DNA from 2 places in the Psychrobacillus sp. NPDC096389 genome. Region 1 is predicted to be linked to the other one. Evidence: a T-box and tRNA genes for the amino acid it is inferred to sense, from the RefSeq annotation. Region 1 holds a T-box; the other holds one or more tRNA genes.

What was found. The T-box of region 1 lies ahead of ileS (isoleucine--tRNA ligase). A T-box ahead of a tRNA ligase gene usually reads a tRNA of that ligase, here a tRNA-Ile.
Region 2: it encodes a tRNA-Ile, which carries the amino acid that the T-box ahead of ileS (isoleucine--tRNA ligase) is inferred to sense. The anticodon was not compared.

What each region holds. Positions count from the first base shown of each region.
Region 1 covers NZ_JBIWFB010000005.1:124,984-132,297, reverse strand. The annotation lists gene ACIQ38_RS13960 (sigma-70 family RNA polymerase sigma factor) at 1-365, opposite strand, end outside; gene ACIQ38_RS13955 (helix-turn-helix domain-containing protein) at 873-2,174, shown strand; gene ACIQ38_RS13950 (hypothetical protein) at 2,176-2,310, shown strand; gene ACIQ38_RS13945 (VC0807 family protein) at 2,393-3,052, opposite strand; gene ACIQ38_RS13940 (MerR family transcriptional regulator) at 3,054-3,806, opposite strand; T-box leader at 4,086-4,329, shown strand; gene ileS (isoleucine--tRNA ligase) at 4,385-7,314, shown strand, end outside.
Region 2 covers NZ_JBIWFB010000001.1:11-7,324, forward strand. The annotation lists partial or broken rRNA gene ACIQ38_RS00005 (23S ribosomal RNA) at 1-78, shown strand, start outside; rRNA gene rrf (5S ribosomal RNA) at 138-253, shown strand; rRNA gene rrf (5S ribosomal RNA) at 478-593, shown strand; tRNA gene ACIQ38_RS00020 (tRNA-Val) at 701-776, shown strand; tRNA gene ACIQ38_RS00025 (tRNA-Thr) at 790-865, shown strand; tRNA gene ACIQ38_RS00030 (tRNA-Lys) at 872-944, shown strand; tRNA gene ACIQ38_RS00035 (tRNA-Leu) at 977-1,059, shown strand; tRNA gene ACIQ38_RS00040 (tRNA-Arg) at 1,078-1,154, shown strand; tRNA gene ACIQ38_RS00045 (tRNA-Pro) at 1,165-1,241, shown strand; tRNA gene ACIQ38_RS00050 (tRNA-Asp) at 1,328-1,403, shown strand; tRNA gene ACIQ38_RS00055 (tRNA-Phe) at 1,468-1,543, shown strand; tRNA gene ACIQ38_RS00060 (tRNA-Gly) at 1,551-1,621, shown strand; tRNA gene ACIQ38_RS00065 (tRNA-Ile) at 1,631-1,707, shown strand; tRNA gene ACIQ38_RS00070 (tRNA-Asn) at 1,712-1,786, shown strand; tRNA gene ACIQ38_RS00075 (tRNA-Glu) at 1,793-1,864, shown strand; gene ACIQ38_RS00080 (tartrate dehydrogenase) at 2,640-3,704, opposite strand; gene ACIQ38_RS00085 (NAD(P)-dependent alcohol dehydrogenase) at 3,741-4,790, opposite strand; gene ACIQ38_RS00090 (zinc-dependent alcohol dehydrogenase) at 4,797-5,798, opposite strand; gene ACIQ38_RS00095 (NAD-dependent succinate-semialdehyde dehydrogenase) at 5,878-7,305, opposite strand.

The sequences.
Region 1 (7,314 bases):
TTGAAACTATTAAATAATCTATCGTCAGATATATGGTCGGCAAGGTCATGAGAAAAATCAATCGAATCGGAATAGGATTTCTCGAAGTTAATTGGAGAAAAGTTTACGTTTTCTAAATCACTTGTGAGGATTAATTGGTATCTATGATTATGGGTGCGCATTTTTTTATCAAAATGTTTACTTTCGAAGTGTAAAACTTTTATTAGGTAGGATATTATTCTGTAGTTTTGATAATACTGTTTAAATTTATAGTCAATTTTTTGTTTTATTTGTTCTGAATGAGTATTTTTGAACTCTTCCAGAAGTGTTTGGTTGGAAGGGCATTTTAAGAATTCTTGAATTATCTTCTGTTTTTCGGAACTCATTTTTTCACTCCTTCACAAATTGGAATTTTCTTTCTGATTTGGTGTGAGAAAATAATGCGTTGCTTCCTAGGTAAGATATATCTTGTCCTATAAAGGGGATTTTATCTGATTTTAAACAACCATTTCTTTAGAAAAATATTTATTAATTTTCACAGGACTTTATACTCTATATGGTATAATTAAATAAAATATATATTTAGTAAAAAGTAATTGTTCTTTCCTAAATATTACTAGAAAATATACGCGTTTAGTACAAAAATAAGTTGGGAAATATCATTTATTATTCATTATTATTTTTATATAAATTCTTCAAATTTCATAAAAGAAGGAAATTTTATTATTATCTAATATTTTTTGGATGGTTGACATATCTATATATTAAACCCGTTCATCACTTCACTGAACCTTCTCATTAGCTTATTGTCGTAATAGGTCGAACGATTGTTAAAGGTATCTTACTTTTCTTAAAGAACTAATATATCTACTACGTTCTAAGGGGTGGGGAAAATGAGTAGCATAGGTTACACCATCAAGCAAGAGAGAGTAAACCAAAAAATCAAACAGTCAGTATTGGCAAAAGGAATCTGTTCTACTTCCTATCTCAGTAAAATTGAGAATAATTCAACTGTTCCGAGTGAAGATGTAATAAATTTATTGTTAAAAAGGCTAAATTTAGAAATAGATAAATTACCAAATGAAGAGGAAAACAAGTTTATAGATGCTTTTTATGAATTGTATAAAGAGGCAATTATTAAGAGGGATAAGGAATCGATCAGGGGAACATTGCATAATTTTTCTGGTCAAAAAACTTACTTTTTACAACTAAAAAATTATTATACTTATCACCTTTATATGTTTCGGCTAAGGTTAATACTGAATGAAAAGAAAGAAGTGCTACAATCTACATTGGCTGTGATTAGTAATTCGGAAGATAATTTTGATGAAAAGCAAAGATTCATCAGTAATTTAAATCTAGGTCTTTATTATTATTTGAATGGTGAGTATTCGAAAGCATTAAGTAAATTAGAGGGCTCACTCTTATTCGTAAATAATGTATCCAATGAAGAGTGGGAAGTAGCAGATTTTCACAATGTGCTTAGTTTAATTTATTTTAAATGTAATGAATTTTTTAACACGATCAATTATGCATCAAAATCTCTTATGTATTATAAAGACAATCTCTTATTTGAAAGAGCTATTGATAGCTATATCGTTATAGGGATGGCATATAAAAAAATGAGAAAGTACAAAGAAGCAGAAAAAAATTATAATCTAGCCAAAAAGCTGGTGATAGACTATAAAGTCTTTAATTATGAAGGGATGATTTATCAAAATATAGGCTCATTATATGCAATTCAAGAGAATCATGTTCAAGCAATTGAGTACTATAAACTCAGTTTGAAAAGTAAGGAAGAGAATTACAATCCGGAAGGGTATTTGATAACTATTCTTTCGATAATCAAGGAATATTCTAAGCAAAATAATCAGAGTGAAGTGCTTAGCTGGTGTGAAAAAGGGTTCAAGTTATTAGAAGAAGTAAAGTGGAATATGGAATACCATTCTTACAAATGGCACTTAGAAATTTATAGAGCGCTCCATTCTGTATCTGATGAGTTGGAAGTAGTACTTAAAAAAGCAATAAATCATTTCGAGATGAACCATGACGATCGACATGTACAAAAGTATTCCATTTTACTAGCAAATTACTACTTTAAAGAAAGTAAGTTTAAAGCAGCTGATTTGTATTATCAAAAATCAATTCATATTCTGTTTAAACAAAATTTTATTACGAAATGGGAGGATTTGTGAAATGAAAAAGAAAAGTGTATTTCTATGGTTGTCATTGGCTTTTATCTTATCACTAAGTTTTACTACAAACACTAGTAATATTGCAGAGGAAGAAGCGCCTAGACCTACATCTATCGATTATAGTTCCTTTCTATAAATGTTTTGTTGATAATAATACGTGATGCAGCTACTCATTAGCTTTTTAGGGCTGATGAGTAGCTTTTGAGTGGCCTAGCATTTTACTCGGCTTCCACTGTTTCAACAGGCTTTGAGCACCCAATATCTTGCTCCTTTATTAACTGCATCGCTTTATTTCCAGCAAACAAGAATCCGATAAATATTAGGCCTGAAAATACAAATCCAAGTGCTTTTCTAAGGATAATTAAATGCATGAACGCATCCACACCGTGATTAATAATTAGCCAGACCATGATGGAGTTCATGATTAGACCCCGAACAACAAAAATAGCAGTAACCAACTGAAATAACTTCACATTTCCTTTCATGAAATAAAGCTTTTTACTTTTTTCTCGCGGATAACCTTGTAAATACATAAATTCAACCGCTAGGTATATGGCTAATGGTTTTTGAATAATCATGGAAAAAATATAGATTAAAGTAAATCCATAGCTCAAAAAAACAGAATTCCATAGCATTTGAAGGGCAGACCCAGCAAGTAAATCAAGTAGAGAGCTAAGTAAAAGGGAAGAAATAATAAATACTCCAATCATATTGAATTGACGATCTTTCATAAATCGATAAATAGTGTAGACTATTGCTGGAATTGTAGAGAATAACATCGCATAATAATCACCGATAAAACTTCTGCCATGTGTCCAAATAACATAAGGAAGTCCTAAATATACAATTAACTCTACTAATATATAATTTATTTTCATATTACTGTCCTTGGGAATTTGCTTTTAAATAATGAGCAATTGCCTCTTCTATAAAGTTTACAATAGCTGGATCAAATTGATAAAATCCAATACCACCTTTTACTTCTTTTTGTTTATTCCATACTTTTTCAGCTAATTTAAAATTCCCTTTAAAATCTCTTTCAAGTAAATCAATCCATCTACTTGCCAAATCTTGAGCTTTTGAACTTGTAATATCAATGTGGATATTTTGTCTAATATCCTTTATTAATGTAGTATAAATGTGTATTGTTTCGGTATCATCCCCAATCTTAGGCAAATCCTTAAAGAGTTGAACTTCTTCTTTTGAAAAATAGTTATTCCAAATTCCCTCATATACTTCTATAGGAGCAGGAGAGGATTTCATAGGAATACGATCGAATACATCTTTCCAATTGGCAAGCTCCTCAAATTCACTTAGTTGAAGTAAATATCGAATGGAGCGTGAGCGTTCCTCGATACGCTCTTTCTCCAGTTCCAATACTTTTAATTGCATGGACAGCGCATCTTTATGACTTAAATGCTGATGCTCTAACATTTCTCGTATCGTTATTAGACTAAATCCTATTTCCTTCAAAATCTTTATATATTGCAGTTTGATGACATCCTTTTCCTCGTAATATCGATGTCCACCCTCACTCAAATGGGAAGGAGTTAACAATCCTATTTCATCGTAGTAACGAAGAGTCCTTACGGTGGAGTTGCTCAATTTAGCTAAATTTCCGATTGAATACAAAATTATCCCTCATTTCCAGTTCCTACATTCATTATAAAACCTAACGTTACGTTAGAATCAAGTTATTTATCGAAATAAAATGAAATTTTGGAAAAGGAAAAGGGTATAAGCCGGTAATATTAAAAGGGGTATATTTGAAAAAAATTCTTATAAATATTTATAATGGATTAATAATAGCTGATTCTAGTTATTTCATAAATGATCAATTTTAACAATCATGCATATACTAAGTTGACAAACTATTTAGACTTGTGTTAAATTCTTCAATAATAAAACCATACAAATTCGTTGATGAGAAAAAGTAGTAGATGAAACTGTTCCAAAGAGAGCCGGTGTATGCTGAAATCCGGTGTTCCGTTCATGTATGAAAATCCTCTCTGAGAAGTCGAGCTGAAGTAAAGTAAGTGAGACCGGGTGTCTACCGTTAAAAAGAACGCGTATGATCGTACGTGGCTAAGTGCTATTGCAGAAGAAAATTTTGCAATAGAATTAGGGTGGTATCGCGGTTAAACCCGTCCCTTTTTACAGGGACGGGTTTTTTTGTATGTTTTATTTAACAAAATTAGGAGTGATACCGAATGGGGAAGGATAAAGAAACTGTTTTAAAGCGGGAAGAACGCGTTCGACGACATTGGATGATAAATGAAACTTTTCAAAAATCCGTGGAAAATAGGGAAGGAAGCCCTTCTTTTGTGTTTTATGAAGGACCGCCGACTGCTAATGGCTTGCCGCATGTTGGTCATGCATTAGGACGTACGATCAAAGATGTCGTCGCAAGATACAAAACAATGACCGGACATCAAGTAGTACGTAAAGCCGGATGGGATACACATGGTTTACCGGTCGAGCTTGGAGTCGAAAAGCAACTGGGGATTTCCGGTAAAGGCGATATTGAAAAGTATGGAGTAGAGGCATTCATAGAAAAATGTAAAGAAAGTGTTTTTGTTTATGAAAAACAATGGAGAGGGTTTACAGAAAGTCTTGGTTATTGGGTGGATATGGACGATCCCTATTTAACGTTAAGCAATGCTTATATAGAAAGTGAATGGAATATACTCGGTACTATTCACGAAAAAGGATTACTCCAAAAAGGTCATAGAGTTTCACCTTACTGTCCTAGCTGTCAAACTTCTCTTAGCTCGCATGAAGTGTCACAAGGTTATAAAATGGTAAAAGATTTATCCGCAACAGCTAAATTTAAAATAAGTGGTCGGGACAATGAATATTTTCTTGGATGGACGACAACGCCTTGGACTTTACCAGCAAATGTAGCACTAGCAGTCCATCCTTCGTTGAAATACGTTCGTGCTAAACAAGGGCAAGACATTTTCATCATAGCAGAAGCATTGGCTAGTTCGGTATTAAAGGAGGAACATGAAATACTTTCTGTCCATCTTGGTGCGGAATTGAAAGATATTTCATATACGCCATTATTTGATTTTGTAAAAGTAGAAAACGGACATAAAGTAGTGACTGCTGACTATGTGTCTGCAGAGAGTGGAACAGGGATTGTTCATATTGCGCCTGCTTATGGGGAAGATGACTACAAAGTAGTAAAAGAAAATGGATTATCTTTTGTTAACGTAGTGGATGAAAAAGGAAAGTATACGCCAGAAGTAATCGGTTTTGAAGGTCGGTTTGTCAAGGATTGCGATGTAGATATTGTTCGTTACCTAGCTGCCAAAGGTTTACTTTTCAGCAAAGAAAAGTACGAACATAGCTACCCTCATTGCTGGCGTTGCGATTCACCCCTTTTGTACTATGCAAATGAAAGCTGGTTTATCCAAACAACTGCTTTGAAAGAACAGTTCATTCAAAATAATGAAGGAGTTACTTGGTATCCGGAACATATTAAGCACGGAAGATTCGGTAATTTTTTAGAGCAAATGGTTGATTGGAATATTAGCAGAAAACGTTATTGGGGAACCCCGCTTAACATTTGGGAATGTGAAGCGTGTAATCATGAATATGCGCCAAAAAGTATAGAAGATTTAAAGCGGTTTTCGCTTGATCCTTTAGATGATATCGAACTGCATAAACCTTATGTCGATCAAGTGAAGCTTCTCTGTTCTAAATGTAGTGGGACGATGATAAGAACGCCCGAAGTCATCGATGTTTGGTTTGATAGTGGTTCTATGCCATTTGCCCAATATCATTTTCCATTTGAAAATAAAGAGCTATTTGAAAAACAATTTCCAGCGGATGTAGTAATAGAAGGAATTGATCAAACACGTGGCTGGTTTTATAGCTTGCTTGCCGTATCCACTCTATTTACAGGAAAAGCGCCCTATAACCGAGTACTATCGACGGGACATATATTGGATGAAAACGGTCAAAAAATGTCTAAGAGCAAAGGAAATGCGTTAGATCCAGTAGAGTTAATACAAAAGTACGGAGCTGATGCATTACGATGGGCCTTATTAGTCGACAGTGCACCTTGGAATACGAAACGTTTTTCAGAACGTATCGTGCAAGAAGCGAAATCCAAACTGATCGATACGTTAGACAATGTGTATAGTTTTTATTCCTTGTACACGAATTTAGATAATTACAACCCTAAAGCGGAAGTTCAAACGAAGAAAAATAAGTTGGACGATTGGATACTATCACGTTTGCATAGCACCATTAAAGCGGTGGGAACTAGTTTAAATGATTATCAATTTACAAGCGCTGCAAGAGAAATTGCAAATTTGTTAGAGCAAGTAAGTAATTGGTATGTAAGACGATCAAGAGATAGATTTTGGTCAAGTGGTATGAACCCAGAAAAAGCATCTGCATATAAAACGCTAAACGAAGTGTTAACCAAGACTAGCCAGTTGTTAGCACCACTAACTCCTTTTGTGGCGGAAGATGTGTATATGAATTTGACTGGTGAAAGTGTTCATTTATCCAATTTTCCCAAAGCAGACGAACGATTAATAAATGAAAAGCTAGAAAAAGAAATGGCAGCTGTCCTACAAGTAGTTGAGTTAGGAAGAAGTGTGCGAAATAGTACTTCCTTAAAGGTAAAACAACCATTAGGGGGCCTCTCGCTTATGAGTTCAAATAATGATATGGATTGGAATTTGTACGAAGATATTATAAAAGATGAGTTGAATGTTAAGAAATTTGAGTTGATAGACAATGAAGGAGAATTTGTTTCTACTAAAGTAAAACTCGATTTCAAAAAAGCCGGAGCCAAGTTTGGCAAACAATCGAATTCCATTAATGCATGGCTTCAATCATTAAGTGAAACGCAAGTACAACAATTCATGAAAGCCGGTTTCATGGAACACCAAAAAATCAATATAGCAATAGAGGATGTACAGATTGAAAAAATAGAGAGGGATGGATATGCTTCTGCATCAAATGGAGTGTATACCGTTACTTTAAACATCTCTTTAACAGAAGAACTCCTACAAGAAGGATTGGCAAGAGAGTTGATCAGAGCTATACAAGCATACCGTAAACAATTAAATCTTCCCATCGACTTACGTGTGGATATTACGGTGAGTGCAGATAAAGAACT
Region 2 (7,314 bases), on a different contig from region 1:
ATGAGGTAGATAGGTTCGGGGTGGAAGCGTGGCGACACGTGCAGCTGACGAATACTAATCGATCGAGGACTTAACCAAAATGTATGTATTGTAGTAAATGTCTGTTTATCCAGTTTTGAGTGAACAAGCACTCATCGTCTAGTGATGATGGCAAAGAGGTCACACCCGTTCCCATACCGAACACGGAAGTTAAGCTCTTTTGCGCCGATGGTAGTTGGGGGTTTCCCCCTGTGAGAGTAGGACGTCGCTGGGCACAATAAAAAAGTCGTTACCGAGTAATCGGTAGCGACTTTTATTATCTATTGAAAAAGATGACTATGGGTAGCTTATAGGTTTTTTTGCCAGAAACTTCATATCTTCATTGTATTTTTAATAAATTTTATAACTCAGTATTGACATATTGATAATAATAGAGTAATATTATTCGAGTCGCCAAAAGAACAAATAGTTTGGCTGACAAACATGAACATTAAATTGTCTAGTGATGATGGCGAAGAGGTCACACCCGTTCCCATACCGAACACGGAAGTTAAGCTCTTCAGCGCCGATGGTAGTTGGGAGTTTCCCCCTGCGAGAGTAGGACGTCGCTGGGCTTGTAATAAATACATATAATAAATCAAAAAAAGTTCAAATTAACAATGAATTGAATTAAAAAATCGATGTAGAAATACTTTACTTATTATGATTTATTATTTACCCAGGAGGATTAGCTCAGCTGGGAGAGCATCTGCCTTACAAGCAGAGGGTCGGCGGTTCGAGCCCGTCATCCTCCACCATAATTCTATAATTGCCGGAATAGCTCAACTGGTAGAGCAACTGACTTGTAATCAGTAGGTTGAGGGTTCAAGTCCTTTTTCCGGCACCATTTTTCGAGCCATTAGCTCAGTTGGTAGAGCATCTGACTTTTAATCAGAGGGTCGTAGGTTCGAATCCTACATGGCTCATCACTTGTTAAGTAAGTAATATAAATGCGGGTGTGGCGGAACTGGCAGACGCACAGCACTTAAAATCCTGGGGTAGGTGACTACAGTACCGGTTCTATTCCGGTCCTCAGCACCATTTTTTAAAAAAATATATGCGCTCGTAGCTCAATTGGATAGAGCACTTGACTACGAATCAAGAGGTTGCAGGTTCGAGTCCTGCCGAGCGCACCATAATATATGACGGGAAGTAGCTCAGCTTGGTAGAGCACTTGGTTTGGGACCAAGGGGTCGCAGGTTCGAATCCTGTCTTCCCGACCAGTTATTTATTTGGGGCCTTAGCTCAGCTGGCTAGAGCATTCGGTTCATACCCCGAAGGTCACAGGTTCAAATCCCGCAACCAAAACGGTCCCGTGGTGTAGCGGTTAACATGTCTGCCTGTCACGCAGAAGATCGCCGGTTCGATCCCGGTCGGGACCGCCATTTTATTTATTAGTTCGAAATTTGAGATAAGCGAGAGATTCGTAGCTTAGCACAAATCAAAGTTGGCTCAGTAGCTCAGTCGGTAGAGCAAAGGACTGAAAATCCTTGTGTCGGCGGTTCGATTCCGTCCTGAGCCACCATAGTAATGCGGGTGTAGTTTAGTGGTAAAACCTCAGCCTTCCAAGCTGATGATGAGAGTTCGATTCTCTTCACCCGCTTCCAATAGTGGGCCTATAGCTCAGCTGGTTAGAGCGCACGCCTGATAAGCGTGAGGTCGATGGTTCGAGTCCATTTAGGCCCACCACTATTCCGAAGTAGCTCAGTGGTAGAGCAATCGACTGTTAATCGATTGGTCGTAGGTTCGAGTCCTACCTTCGGAGCCATATAAAGGCCCCTTGGTCAAGCGGTTAAGACACCGCCCTTTCACGGCGGTAACACGGGTTCGAATCCCGTAGGGGTCATAATAAACTTTAAAGAAAAAAAGACAATCATTCATTTGATTGTCTTTTTTTAGTGCGCCAGGCATGCACATGAACTATAGGGTGCGAGTCCCGAACCCCGAAGACAGCAGTAACAATAAATGATTTTGTCATCCTTATCGATACTTAGAAAATGTTAGTTATTATACTAAATGATTAGAGTTCTTCTATTAAAAAAAATACAATTACAGGCTTTCTTCATATTCACTGACTAGTTTATAAAAAGTTGTATTTTTTACTCCAATTTCTTGCTTTGCTTTCACTTCTCTTATATCTCCTGACTTCCACTGAGCATACGCAACTTAAAACTCAGTAACCTTTGGTCGACCCAAAACTGTGCCATTTTGCAAAGCTACATCAATTCCTTCGTGTTGAAATCTAAATATAGCGATAATAGACGTTATAAAAACATACTAATAAACACCATTAAAACAATGATTATTAAATGATTTACAATATTTTCTATAACGTTTGAGAAGTGGTGGTTTAAAAGTTTCTTATTTAAAGTACGGCAAAGGCGGCTTATTTAAAAAGCTTATGATAGCAAGGTTTATAGAGCACTCCTTCCAGAAATGGTTGGGGTGTTTTTTTGAGGAATAAGATCTATTTGATTTTCTTAAAATAAGTCGAACATTCCTGACTATCCAATATTTCATTTATGAAAACGAGCTAAAAATAAAAAATTGTCGAAAAGTCAATCTTCGACAATTTTTTATATATTACAGTATGCAGAGTATAGAAATAAACAGTTATCAACTTACTCTAATTTAGTTTTCAAATAGTGAATGATTGTATCAGTGACTTCTTTTGTAGTAGCTTGACCTTTTAAATCACGAGTTTTGGTGCCTTGTACTAGGCTATATTCTATTGCTTCAAGTAAATGATCTCCTAGTCTAGCATAGCCTAGATAATCTAACATTAGTTTTCCGGTCCAAATTTGACCTAATGGGTTAGCGACTCCTAAACCTGCGATATCAGGAGCAGAACCGTGCACTGGTTCAAACATGGAAGGGAATTCATTAGTTACGTTAAGATTGGCTGCTGGCGCAATGCCGATACTCCCCATAATTGCTCCACCGATATCTGTCAAAATATCACCGAACAAATTGGAAGCTACGATCACATCAAACTCAGAAGGCTTCATAATCATATACGCTGCCATAGCATCGATATGAACACTGTTTTGATCTAGCTGCGGATAGTTAGCTACGATATCATGGAAAACATCATCCCAAAAAGGCATACTATGAGAAAGGCCGTTTGATTTTGTAGCGCTCGTCACTTTTTTACTTCTTTGATTAGATAAGTCACATGCGTAACGCATTGCTCTTTCTGTGCCTTTTCGAGTGAAAATAGCATTTTGAATGGCAATTTCATCCTCATCTGAGTGAATTCTACCACCGCTATCCGAGTATTCCCCTTCAGAATTTTCACGTACAACAATAATATCGAATTCTCCAGGGCTTTTTAATGGTGAATCAAGTCCTTTTAATAATTTAGCAGGGCGGATATTAATAGTTTGTTTAAGACCTCTTCTAATTTTTATGAGCAAGCCCCATAGTGAAATATGATCAGGAACTAGTTCAGGCATACCTACTGACCCCAGAAAAATTTGGTCGAAATTTTTTAGAATTTCGAGACCATTTTCAGGCATCATCTCGCCATTTTTTAAATAGTAATCACAACCCCAAGATAGTATTTCCCATTCAAATTTTAAATTACCATCTAATTCCGCTAAAGTATCCAGTACTCGCATTGCTTCAGGTACTACTTCTTTTCCAATACCATCACCTGGTATTGTAGCGATTTTATAAGTTTTCATTTAAAAACCTCTTCCCTTTAATGGAGATTGATAATTTCATAATGAACGCCCATCTTTAGGTAGATGAGGGTATACAATAACCTTTATCGTATCTAACTGCGTTTCACAAGCCTTTTCCATCGCAACACTAATATCATCAAGAACATAAGTAGATGTAATAATATTTCCAATAACATCTTTTAATTCAGTTAATATATTTATGGCTAACGGAAATGTATTGGCATATCTATATACAGTTAACAAATCGATTTCCTTTTGTAACATAGTCGTTAAATCTAACGTAACGTTTTGGTGGTGTGGAAACCCAATGCTAACTAATTTACCGCCTTTTTTAAGAGAGTTAATAGCTGTGGCTAGCGCTTGTTCTGCTCCTGAAGTTTCAAGTACTAGATCAAAATAGTTTTCAGCAATTTCTTGTTTTGCTACTTCAAACGTTTGAGTAGCCCCCAAACTTTTTGCTACTTCTAGTTTATGTTTGACAATATCTGTTACTGCTATTTCTTCTGCATTAAAATAACTTGTCGCTGCAACTGCCATTAAACCAACTGGTCCCATACCCATTATTAAGACTTTCATTCCAGGTTTTAAGTTTGCACGATTTAAGGCGTGAATACCTACAGAGAGAGGTTCAGCTAAAGTAGCCTCCTCAAAAGTTAAAGAATCGGGTATCAAAAATACATAATCTTCTGGATGGCTAATATATTGTCGCAATGCTCCTTTATAAGGAGGAGTAGATAAAAATATTACTTTATCACAAAGGTTATATTTCCCACTTCTGCATTTTTCGCATATTCGACATGGGACACCTGGTTCCACAGCGACTCTATCACCAATCGAAAACTTAGTTACATCGCTACCAATTTTGACAATAGTTCCTGCACATTCATGACCTTGAATGTGGGGGTATTGTACGGTTCTTTTTCCGATATGCCCATGTTTATAATAATGAATATCAGATCCGCAAACACCAACGGCATTTATCTTTATTAATACTTCATTAGGAGAGATAGAAGGGATTTCTTCATAACCGACTTCCACTTTAGAGATTTCTACTAAATTTGCGACTTTCATTTCTAATGTGTTCAATTCGTATCACCCCAATATTGGTTGATTTTCATATTTAAGTAGAACTTTACCGCATTTTTTATCTTCACATAGTTGGAATGCAGAATCCCATTCTTCTAAAAGCATCGTATGCGTAATAATTGGTTTCAAATTAATTTTATTTTGCTCGTATAATTTTATTACTCTTTCCCATGTTTCATAGGAATGTGCGAGAGAACCATATACTTGTAATTGTTTGTATAAGATAACATCGTAATCCATCGTAAAGGGTTGGCCTGCTATCCCAACCTGGATATGTTTTCCCCGATTTTTTAGTTGTTTAAAGCATTCATTGATCGCTACAGGTACACCCGTGCAATCTACCGTAATGTCTACTCCTAAACCATTTGTTTCTAATGCAACAATCTCTGATAAATTTTCTTGTTGAACATTAATAACTCTATCTGCGCCTAATTCCTGCGCAATTTCTAGACGTTGTACATCAACATCTGTACCTGTAACAAGTATCTTGCAACCCTTCAAAGCCAATAAAGACAGACAAATAAGCCCAATTGGACCAGGTCCCGATAATAAGACAACATCACCGCTCTTAATATCTGTAAGTTCTTCAATTGCTTGGACACCGCAAGCTAAAGGCTCCGCTAATGCCCCTTCTTGAAGAGATACATGGTCAGGTAATTTATAGACAACATGTTCTTCTATTGTTAAATATTTGGTAAAACTCCCATTTACGCCATGTCCCATGCCACGGCGGTGTTCACAAAACATATAGTAACCCGTTTTACAATGAATACATGTTCCACAAGTAAGCTGAGTGGATCCCAACACCGCAACGCGATCGCCAACAGTTACATTAGTTACTTCGGGACCAGTTTCAACTACTACTCCCGAACATTCATGACCTAAAACGACTGGTGGGTAGCTTTTAAATGTATCATGGAATATATGCAAATCTGTTCCACAAATTCCGGTATAAGCCACTTCTATTTTCACTTGGTCAGCTTTACATACAGGTTCTTCAATGGTCACAATTTCAATATTTCCAACACCAGGTTTTGTTTTTTGTAGCGCTTTAATATAGATCCACTCCTCGTAAAATGTTTTTTAATTATTCCATTCCAATTGAAATGAATTTCACTTCTAAAAATTCCTCAATCCCCCAAAGTCCACCTTCACGACCTAATCCACTTTCTTTAAATCCACCAAATGGGGCTTGTGCTGTCGAAGGCACACCATCATTTAGACCAACAATTCCATATTCCAATTTCTCAGAAATATGAATTGCTTCTGAAAGCCTTTCAGAAAATACATAGGCAGCTAAACCAAATGGCGTATCATTTGCTCGGCTAATCACTTCTTCTACTGTTTTATATGTTGTAATTGGTGCGAGGGGTCCAAATGTTTCTTCATACATACATTCCATATCGTCGGTTACATTAACCAGGACAGTTGGTGTTAAGAAGAAACCGTTCGAATTTGTAATTTCTTCGCCCCCAGTAATAATTTTAGCGCCTTTATTCACAGCATCTTCTAATTGGGATTTCACTTTATCAACTGCATGTTGGTCAATTAAAGGTCCAATATGAATACCCTCTTCCAGACCATTACCGACTTTTAGTTTCTGTACTTCATCTTTAAATATATTAGTAAATTCCTGTTCAACACTTTCATGAACATAAATACGATTAGCACATACGCATGTTTGACCAGCATTTCGAAACTTCGATTTTATTAAACGTTCAGCAGCTAATTGCAAATTTGCATTTTCTGTAATGATAAAAGGTGCATGCCCGCCAAGCTCTAGTGATAATTTTTTTACATTATAAGAAGCTTGAGCCATTAACTTTTTTCCAACTTCTGTAGAACCGGTAAATGTAATTTTTCGAATTCTACTATCATTCATCCATTCTCCAACGATTGCACTTGAGTTACCAGTTACTAGATTAAGTACACCTTTTGGAATCCCTGCTTCATGGGCTAACTCAATTAATTTTATGGCAGTTAACGGTGTTAAAGAGGCTGGTTTTATTACTGCTGTACATCCTGCTGCTAGTGCCGGTGCTACTTTACGTGTAATCATTGCAGCTGGGAAATTCCATGGTGTAATAGCTGCAATCACTCCAACTGGATGTTTTGTAACGAGTAAGCGCTTAACCACGCTAGAAGAAGGGAGTGTTTGACCATAAATGCGTTTTCCTTCCTCAGCGTACCAGGAAATAAAGCTATTTGCATAATCAACTTCACCAATGGCTTCTGCTAATGGTTTACCTTGTTCTTTCGTCATAATTTCCCCAATAATTTCCTTGTTCTGATCAACTAAATGAAACCATTTATATAATAAATCAGAACGTTGACTAGCAGTTAATGCAGACCATGATTCCAATGCTGCAAAGGCAGCGTCCGTAGCCAATAGGGCCTCTTTTTCGTTGCCGTTTGGTATGCTACCAATCGTTTCTTGTGTAGCTGGGTTTATAACGTCAATTTGATCAATGGTTGTAACTGTTTCACCATTAATAATCATATGTCCTTTAATAATCATGAATAG